2 regions of the Streptomyces sp. NPDC048291 genome follow, and region 2 is predicted to be linked to the other one. Evidence: riboswitches for the same ligand, from Rfam matches in the RefSeq annotation. Region 2 holds a riboswitch; the other holds the start of a gene.
What was found. Region 2 has a riboswitch for glycine ahead of gcvP (aminomethyl-transferring glycine dehydrogenase). Riboswitches for the same ligand answer to the same signal wherever they lie in the genome.

Region 1: linked by a shared signal. The riboswitch ahead of gcvT (glycine cleavage system aminomethyltransferase GcvT) and the one ahead of gcvP (aminomethyl-transferring glycine dehydrogenase) in region 2 are both predicted to bind glycine.

Annotation. Positions count from the first base shown of each region.
Region 1 is NZ_JBICZC010000013.1:61,492-65,899, reverse strand. It holds gene ACGF5O_RS32915 (enhanced serine sensitivity protein SseB) at 1-610, opposite strand, end outside; gene ACGF5O_RS32910 (AAA family ATPase) at 721-1,389, opposite strand; glycine riboswitch at 1,579-1,676, shown strand; gene gcvT (glycine cleavage system aminomethyltransferase GcvT) at 1,835-2,977, shown strand; gene gcvH (glycine cleavage system protein GcvH) at 3,102-3,479, shown strand; gene glyA (serine hydroxymethyltransferase) at 3,527-4,408, shown strand, end outside.
Region 2 is NZ_JBICZC010000003.1:725,437-729,844, forward strand. It holds gene gcvP (aminomethyl-transferring glycine dehydrogenase) at 1-2,359, opposite strand, end outside; glycine riboswitch at 2,537-2,630, opposite strand; gene ACGF5O_RS10750 (PRC-barrel domain-containing protein) at 2,744-3,124, shown strand; gene ACGF5O_RS10755 (DNA polymerase IV) at 3,272-4,408, opposite strand, start outside.

The sequences.
Region 1 (4,408 bases), on a different contig from region 2:
CGACGAACATCACCGGGTCGGCCGTCTCGACCACGGCCAGGCAGCGGCGGGCCGAGGCGACCACGCCGATCGCCGCGAACTCCGCGGACGCCGCGGCCAGGAACTCCATCGGGTCGTCCTGCCAGTCCGGTTCGAAGAGGCGGACCCGGCCGCCGGAGGCGGGGCCGTCCAGTTCGGTGCGGCCGGCCCGGCAGAGCTGGGCGACCGCCTCCGGCGGCAGCGGGACCCCGACCACTCCCCCGGGGTTCACCGCGATGCCGACCTGCGGGGGCAGCCCGCGGGCGAACTCGACCGCCGGGGCGATCGTGTACGACAGGTGGGAGCCGGCCACCTGACGGAACTGCTCCTCGGAGCTGAAGACCGGCACGTACACCCGGCCCTCGATCTGCGTGGTGGGCAGGTCGAGCGGGCCGCTGTGCGGGCCGCCGCCCTCGGGCAGCGGGATCCACAGGAAGCTCCGGCCCAGTACCTCGATGAGCCGGCCCGCCGCCGCGGGCACGCCGAGGGAGGCCGACAGGACCTCCTCCAGTTCGTTGCCGGGCCACCCGCCGTGCGGGTGGGGGTGCGCCTGTGCCGGGAAGTCCGCGGGAATGTCCGCCGGGAAGTCCATCTGCCTACCGCCTGCTGGAAACCGCTGCTGAGGCTGGAAAGGCTAGCGGGTGACACCGACAAAGCCACCCCACCAGCCGGTTCGGGCCGCCTTCGGCCGCCTTCGCGCGCTCAGCGTGCGAAGGCGATCCGGCGCAGTACGTCCGCCGCGTCCCGGTCGAGGAGGACCGCCGAGCCGACCCCCTCGGGCAGCTTCCCCTTCTCCGCCGCGCGCAGCAGCCGGCCGGCCGCCCGGCGGTGGCGCAGGAAGGCGTACCGGGACACGCCCCGGCCGCGCTCGCGCTGGCCGTCCAGTGCCGTGCCCGGCGTGACGTCGAGGAGCAGCAGGTGCAGGGTGCCGCCGCGGCGGCGGGCCGCCCGGGCCAGCCAGTCCCGCACCCAGGCCTGGGTCCCGCAGTCGTGCACGACCACGCCCTCACCGGTGAGCAGGGCCCGGCGCAGCCCGGCGTAGTGGGCGAGGCGGACCAGCGGGCGGTAGGCGGCGTACGGCAGGAGCCGGGCCAGCCGGGCGTCCCAGCGGTCGCGGGTGTCCTGGGAGTCGATCCCGATTCCCTGGACGGTGCGGTGCATCAGGGTGGACTTGCCGCTGCCGGGCAGCCCGGTGACCACCACCAGGTCCCGGGGGCCGAAGAGCAGGCCGTGCGGGCTGTGCCCGGCGCGGTCGCGCAGATCGCGGACGACCGGTGCGGGGAGCTCGCCGCACCGCTCGCGGGCCGGGGCCGTCGGCTGCTGGGGCAGGGCGATGCCCGTCGTCGTCGCGTATGCCGTGGTCCTTGTCACCGTGACCGTCCTCCCTGGGGGTTCAGGAAAGGTTCTCCCCACTTAACGTAAAGAGAAGGTAATGCACGGTGCCTCGCGGTTCCGTACGCGTTCTGCCACAGGCCCGTCACAGAACGGAGGGGCAGGTCCGGCCTGCCACGGCCCCGGGCGGCGTGCAATGATGTCCGCGCCAACTGCATACCGGCCGCTTGAATCCGCGCGGGAGAGTCCCCAGCCGTCTTCGCTGGGGCGCCGAAGGAGCAAGTCCCTCCCTTGAATCTCTCAGGCCCCGTTACCGCGCGGGCGAGGCACATCTGAAAAGCGGGCCGCTGTGTCAGTGGCCCCACCCAAGGTGCAAGTCGTGATCACGTCCGTGGTCAGGGCGAACCTCTCAGGTTCCGATGACAGATGGGGAGGACAGCCCTCGCCTGTCATGCCCTTGGGACCTTCGGGAGACGACCGACCGATGAGCAGTACCGATTCCGCCGCACCCCGCCGTACCGCGCTCGACGCCCTGCACCGTTCGCTCGGCGCGACCATGACCGACTTCGCCGGCTGGGACATGCCCCTGCGCTACGGCTCCGAGCGCGACGAGCACGTCGCCGTACGGACCCGGGCCGGGCTCTTCGACCTCTCCCACATGGGCGAGATCACCGTGACCGGCCCGCAGGCCGCCGCCCTGCTGAACCACGCCCTGGTCGGCAACATCGCCTCCGTCGGCGTGGGCCGGGCCCGCTACACCATGATCTGCCGCGCCGACGGCGGCATCCTGGACGACCTGATCGTCTACCGGCTCGCCGAGACCGAGGCCGCTGCTTCTGAATACCTGGTCGTCGCCAACGCCTCCAACGCCCAGGTCGTCCTCGACGCGCTCGTGGAGCGGTCCGCCGGGTTCGACGCCGAGGTCCGTGACGACCGGGACGCGTACGCGCTGCTCGCCGTCCAGGGCCCGGAGTCCCCGGGCATCCTCGCGTCCCTCACCGACGCCGACCTGGACGGGCTGAAGTACTACGCCGGGCTGCCCGGCACCGTCGCCGGCGTCCCGGCGCTGATCGCGCGCACCGGCTACACCGGCGAGGACGGCTTCGAGCTGTTCGTGAAGCCGGAGCACGCGGTGGAGCTGTGGCAGGCGCTGACCAAGGCCGGTTCCGCGGTGGGCCTGGTGCCGTGCGGGCTGTCCTGCCGGGACACCCTGCGGCTGGAGGCGGGCATGCCGCTGTACGGGCATGAGCTCACCACCTCGCTCACCCCCTTCGATGCCGGGCTCGGCCGGGTGGTCAAGTTCGAGAAGGAGGGCGACTTCGTGGGGCGCGCGGCGCTCACCGAGGCCGCCGCCCGTGCGGAGCAGAACCCGCCGCGGGTGCTCGTCGGCCTGGTCGCCGAGGGCCGCCGGGTGCCGCGCGCCGGATACCAGGTGGTCGCCGGCGGCGAGGTGATCGGCGAGGTCACCTCGGGCGCCCCCTCCCCGACCCTGGGCAGGCCGATCGCCATGGCGTACGTCGACGCGGCGCACTCGGCGCCGGGCACGGCGGGCGTCGGCGTGGACATCCGGGGCAGTCACGAGCCGTACGAGGTCGTGCGGCTGCCGTTCTACAAGCGCCAGAAGTAGCCGGACGCCACCGGACCGGTCCGGAGCCGAGCGGCGTGACCTCGCCCACATCGCCGCAGGTCACGCACGTTCCCAGCAGTCCCCCCTTCACCAGCACTCCCCCGCGTACAGGAGAATTCAGGCCATGAGCAACCCCCAGCAGCTGCGTTACAGCAAGGAGCACGAGTGGCTGACGGCCGCCGAGGACGGCGTGGCGACGGTCGGCATCACGGAGCACGCGGCCAACGCGCTCGGTGACGTCGTCTTCGTCCAGCTCCCGGCGGTCGGCGACACGGTGACCGCGGGCGAGTCCTGCGGCGAGCTGGAGTCGACCAAGTCGGTCTCCGACCTGTACGCGCCGGTCAACGGTGAGATCACCGCGGTCAACGAGGACGTCGTCGACGACCCGTCCCTGGTGAACTCGGCCCCCTTCGAGGGCGGCTGGCTGTTCAAGGTGCGGGTCACGGACGAGCCGGGCGACCTGCTCTCCGCCGACGAGTACACCGCCTTCACCGCCGGCTGAGAGCCGCCGCAGAACCCGGCCTAGGAGTCGTACAACAGATGTCCGCTTTGCATACGCTGAACACGCCCCTGCACGAGCTCGACCCCGAGGTAGCCGCCGCGGTCGACGCCGAGCTGGTGCGCCAGCAGTCCACCCTGGAGATGATCGCCTCGGAGAACTTCGCTCCGCTCGCGGTCATGGAGGCGCAGGGCTCGGTCCTCACCAACAAGTACGCCGAGGGCTACCCGGGCCGCCGCTACTACGGCGGCTGCGAGCACGTCGACGTCACCGAGCAGATCGCCATCGACCGGGTGAAGGAGCTGTTCGGCGCCGAGTACGCCAACGTGCAGCCGCACTCCGGTGCCTCCGCCAACCAGGCGGCCCTGTTCGCGCTGGCCCAGCCCGGGGACACCATCCTCGGCCTGGACCTCGCCCACGGCGGCCACCTGACCCACGGCATGCGCCTGAACTTCTCCGGCAAGCAGTTCGACGTGGTCGCCTACCACGTCGACGACGCCGGCCTGGTCGACATGGCCGAGGTCGAGCGGCTCGCCAAGGAGCACCGCCCGAAGGTGATCATCGCGGGCTGGTCGGCGTACCCGCGGCAGCTGGACTTCGCGGAGTTCCGCCGGATCGCCGACGAGGTCGAGGCGTACCTGTGGGTCGACATGGCCCACTTCGCCGGCCTGGTCGCGGCGGGGCTGCACCCGAACCCGGTCCCCTACGCGGACGTGGTCACCTCCACCACGCACAAGACCCTCGGCGGTCCCCGCGGCGGCATCATCCTCGCGAAGCAGGCCTTCGCGAAGAAGCTGAACTCGTCCGTCTTCCCGGGCTTCCAGGGCGGTCCCCTGGAGCACGTGATCGCGGCGAAGGCGGTCTCCTTCAAGGTCGCCGCCTCGGCGGACTTCAAGGAGCGCCAGCGCCGTACGGTGGAGGGTGCGCGGATC
Region 2 (4,408 bases):
CGGCCACCTGCGTGGCCCGCTTCAGCCCCTCGCCGCCCATGAGCCGGACGTACGCCCACGAGATCGGCAGGATCCCCGCCGAGCCCCACGGGGCCGCCGAGATCGGCCCGACGCCCGTCTCCGGCCCGGCGGCGGGCTGCAGCGGGTGGTTCGGCAGGTACGGCGCCAGGTGGGCCCGTACGGCCACCGGACCGACGCCGGGACCGCCGCCGCCGTGCGGGATGCAGAAGGTCTTGTGCAGGTTGAGGTGGGAGACGTCGCCGCCGAAGTGCCCCGGCTTGGCGACCCCGACGAGGGCGTTGAGGTTGGCCCCGTCGACGTACACCTGGCCGCCGGCCTCGTGCACCTGCGCGCAGATGTCGGCGACGTGCTCCTCGAACACCCCGTGCGTGGACGGGTAGGTGATCATCAGCACGGCGAGCTCGTCGCGGTGCTGCTCGATCTTCGCCCGCAGGTCCGCGACGTCGATCTCGCCGTCCTCGGCGGTCTTCACGACGACGACCTTCATGCCCGCCATGACGGCACTCGCGGCGTTGGTGCCGTGCGCGGAGGACGGGATCAGGCACACGGTCCGCTGCGCGTCGCCGTTGGCGCGGTGGTACGCGCGGACGGCGAGCAGCCCGGCGAACTCGCCCTGCGATCCGGCGTTGGGCTGGAGCGACACCCTGTCGTACCCGGTGACCTCGGCGAGCCGCTCCTCCAGCTCCCGGATGAGGGTCAGGTAGCCCTGCGCCTGCTCGGCGGGCGCGAACGGGTGCAGCTGGCCGAACTCGGGCCAGGTGACCGGTTCCATCTCGGTGGTCGCGTTGAGCTTCATGGTGCAGGAGCCCAGCGGGATCATGCCGCGGTCAAGGGCGTAGTCCCGGTCGGCGAGCCGGCGCAGGTAGCGCAGCATCGCCGTCTCGGAGCGGTGCTGCCCGAAGACGGGGTGGGTCAGGTAGCCGTCGGTGCGCAGCAGCGCCTCGGGCAGCGTGTCCTCGGTGACGGCGTCCAGCGCCTCGACGTCGCCCTCGACGCCGAAGGCCGTCCAGACGGCGCCCAGCTGGGCGCGGGTGGTGGTCTCGTCGCAGGCCATGGAGACGTGGTCGGTGTCGACGAGCCGCAGGTTGACGCCGCCCTGGCGGGCCGCGGCGACGATCTCGGCGGCCTTGCCGGGCACGCGCGCGGTGAGGGTGTCGAAGTAGGCGCCGTGCACGATCTCGACGCCGCCGGCGGTGAGCCCGGCGGCGAGGATCGTGGCGTAGCGGTGCGTCCGCCGCGCGATGGCCCTGAGCCCCTCGGGCCCGTGGTAGACGGCGTACATGCCGGCCATCACGGCGAGCAGGACCTGCGCGGTGCAGATGTTGCTGGTGGCCTTCTCGCGCCGGATGTGCTGCTCGCGGGTCTGCAGCGCCAGCCGGTACGCCTTGTTCCCGTCGGCGTCCACGGAGACGCCCACGAGCCGTCCGGGCAGGCTGCGCGCGAACTTCTCGCGGACCGCCATGTAACCGGCGTGCGGCCCGCCGAAGCCCATCGGCACACCGAACCGCTGGGTGGTGCCCACGGCGATGTCGGCCCCGAGCTCGCCCGGCGAGGTCAGCAGGGTCAGCGCGAGCAGGTCGGCGGCGACGGTGACGAGCGCCCCGACCCCGTGCGCCTGCTCGACGACGGCCTTGATGTCGCGTACGGCACCAGAGGCGCCGGGGTACTGGACGAGCACCCCGTTGATCTCCCGCGCGGCGAGGTCGGCCGGGATGCCGTCGCTCAGGTCGGCGACGACGACCTCCACGCCCGTGGGCTCGGCCCTGGTCTGGATCACGGCGATGGTCTGCGGCAGCGCGTCCGCGTCGACGACGAAGACGCCCTTCTTGTTCTTGCCCATGCGCAGCGACAGGGCCATCGCCTCGGCGGCGGCCGTGCCCTCGTCGAGCAGCGAGGCACCGGAGGTGGGCAGCCCGGTGAGGTCGGCGACCACGGTCTGGAAGTTGAGCAGCGCTTCGAGGCGGCCCTGGGAGATCTCCGGCTGGTACGGCGTGTAGGCCGTGTACCAGGCGGGGTTCTCCATCACGTTGCGCAGGATGACGGGCGGCGTGAAGGTCCCGTAGTACCCGAGGCCGATCATCGAGTCGAGCACCTGGTTGCGGTCGGCCAGCGACCGCAGCTCGGCCAGCACCTCGGCCTCGGTGCGGGCGCCGGGCAGCTCCAGCCGGTCGGCGTTCTTGATCACGTCCGGCACGGCGGCGGCGGTCAGCTCGTCCAGCGAGCCGTATCCGACCTGGGCGAGCATCTTGGCCCTGGCCTCGTGGTCGGGGCCGATGTGGCGCTGCTCGAAGGGAATCCCCTGCTCAAGCTCGGAGAGTGGGATGCGCTGGGCGGTCATTGCGGAGGCCTCCTGGTCTGACGCGACCTTCGAGGGGTACCCCGGCACGGGTACCCCGACGGCCTCCCCCTCTGTCATCTAACCTGAGAGCTTCACCGGTGTGCCCTCGCGGACCACCGGCTTTCACCGTCGGTGAGGGCGGACACCGTCGACGTCCGCCCTGCTTTCCAGAGTGACCTCGTCCGTGCGGTACGTGAGCCTGAGAGATTCCGGGGAGGATTTGCTCCTTCGGCGCCTCCGGTTTCCCGGAGGACTCTCCCGCACGGGGTCAGCAGCCGCTGTCAGCCTACCAGCGAGGGCAACACCAGGGTCTTCGAGTGGCCGCCTCCTTCAATGTGCTCTTTTGTAGTGCTTACGGATGAGTTGCGACCAAGTGGAGGGCCCGTGCAGACCGACATCGATCCGCGCAACCTGATCGGCCGCAAGGCGTTCGACCGCAACGGCACGAAGATCGGCACGATCGACGAGGTGTACCTCGACGACGCGACGGGCGTGCCGGAGTGGGCGGCCATACGCACCGGCCTGTTCTCCCGGGACGCCTTCGTGCCCCTGGAGCCCAGCGAACTGGTCGAGGGCACCCTGAAGGTTCCCTTCGACCGCGCCCTGATCAAAGACGCCCCGGACTTCGGTGTGGGCCGCCATCTCTCGCCGGAACAGGAACTCCAGCTCTACCACCACTACGGCCTGGACACGACTCCCCCGCCTCAGGGCCGCCCGGACCACGACTTCGGCAAACTTGCGGGCACGGAGGACGCGGGCGCGTGACGCCGTCGGGAAATTCCCCGCGCCCATGAAAACCCAGCTGCGGGCAGTCGTGCCGCTGGGGCGGCACGGGTGGGCGCAGCGGCACCCGGCCAGCGCCGTAAGCATCCCCACCCCCACCTCAGCCCCGGCCCCGGCCCCGGCCCCCGGTCACCCCGGCACCAGCGGCAACGGCTCCGCAGGCTCCAGCTCAGGGTCCTCGACCCGGAACGTCCGTACCCGCCCCGGCCCCACCGCCCCCGGCGTCTCGAACCGCACCGTCACCCGCCCCAGCCCGCTCCCCTGCACCCACCCGTGCCCGTACTCGGCATGCCGCACATCGTGCCCCGCGGGCCACCGCCGCTCGGCGACCACCTGCTCCTCCGTACCGGCCGGCTCCACGACGTCCTCCTCCGCCGCGAACTCCGCCGCCCCTTCCCCGGCCCCGGCCGCCGCCTGCGCGAACAGGTCCTCCTGCGTGTAGTCGGCCAGCCCCGACACCCCCACCCCGAGCAACCGCACACCCCCCGTCGTGTCCACCGAGTCCAGCAGCCGCGCCGCCGCCTCCCGCACCACCGCCGGGTCGTCGGTCGGCCCCCTGAGCGTCTCGGACCGGGTGAGCGTCGAGAAGTCGTACCGCCGTACCTTCAGCACGATGGTCCGCCCGGAGAGCCCGGCGCCGCGCAGCCGCCGCACGCACCGGTCGGCCAGCCGCTGCACCTCGAGGCCCACCCGCAGGCGGTCGTGGATGTCCACGTCGTAGGTGTCCTCGACCGACACCGACTTCGTCTCCCGCTCGGCCACCACGGGCCGCTCGTCGTGCGCGAGCGCCATCGCGTACAGCGCATGCCCGTGGGCCTTGCCCAGCAGCCGTACCAGCTCGTCCTCCCCCGCCTCGGCGATCTCGTCGACCGTGGTGATCCCGGCCCGCCGCAGATGGTCCCCCGTCGCCGGTCCCACCCCCGGCAGGGTCCGCACCGTCATCGGCCCCAGCATCGCCCGCTCCGTGCCCGGCTCGATCAGCACCAGCCCGTCGGGCTTGGCCTGCTCGGAGGCGATCTTCGCGAGCATCTTGGAGGCGGCGAGCCCGACCGACCCGGAGAGCCCCGTGACGGTCCGTATGTCCATGCGCAGCCTCTCCCCCACCAGCCGCGCCGTCTCGGCGTCCCAGGCCACCTCACCGGCCTCCAGATCCACGAAGGCCTCGTCCAGGCTGAGCGGCTCCACCAGCGGCGAGAGTCCGCGCAGCAGCCCCATCACCTGCTCGCTGATCGACCGGTACAGCCCGAAGCGCGGCACCAGATACGC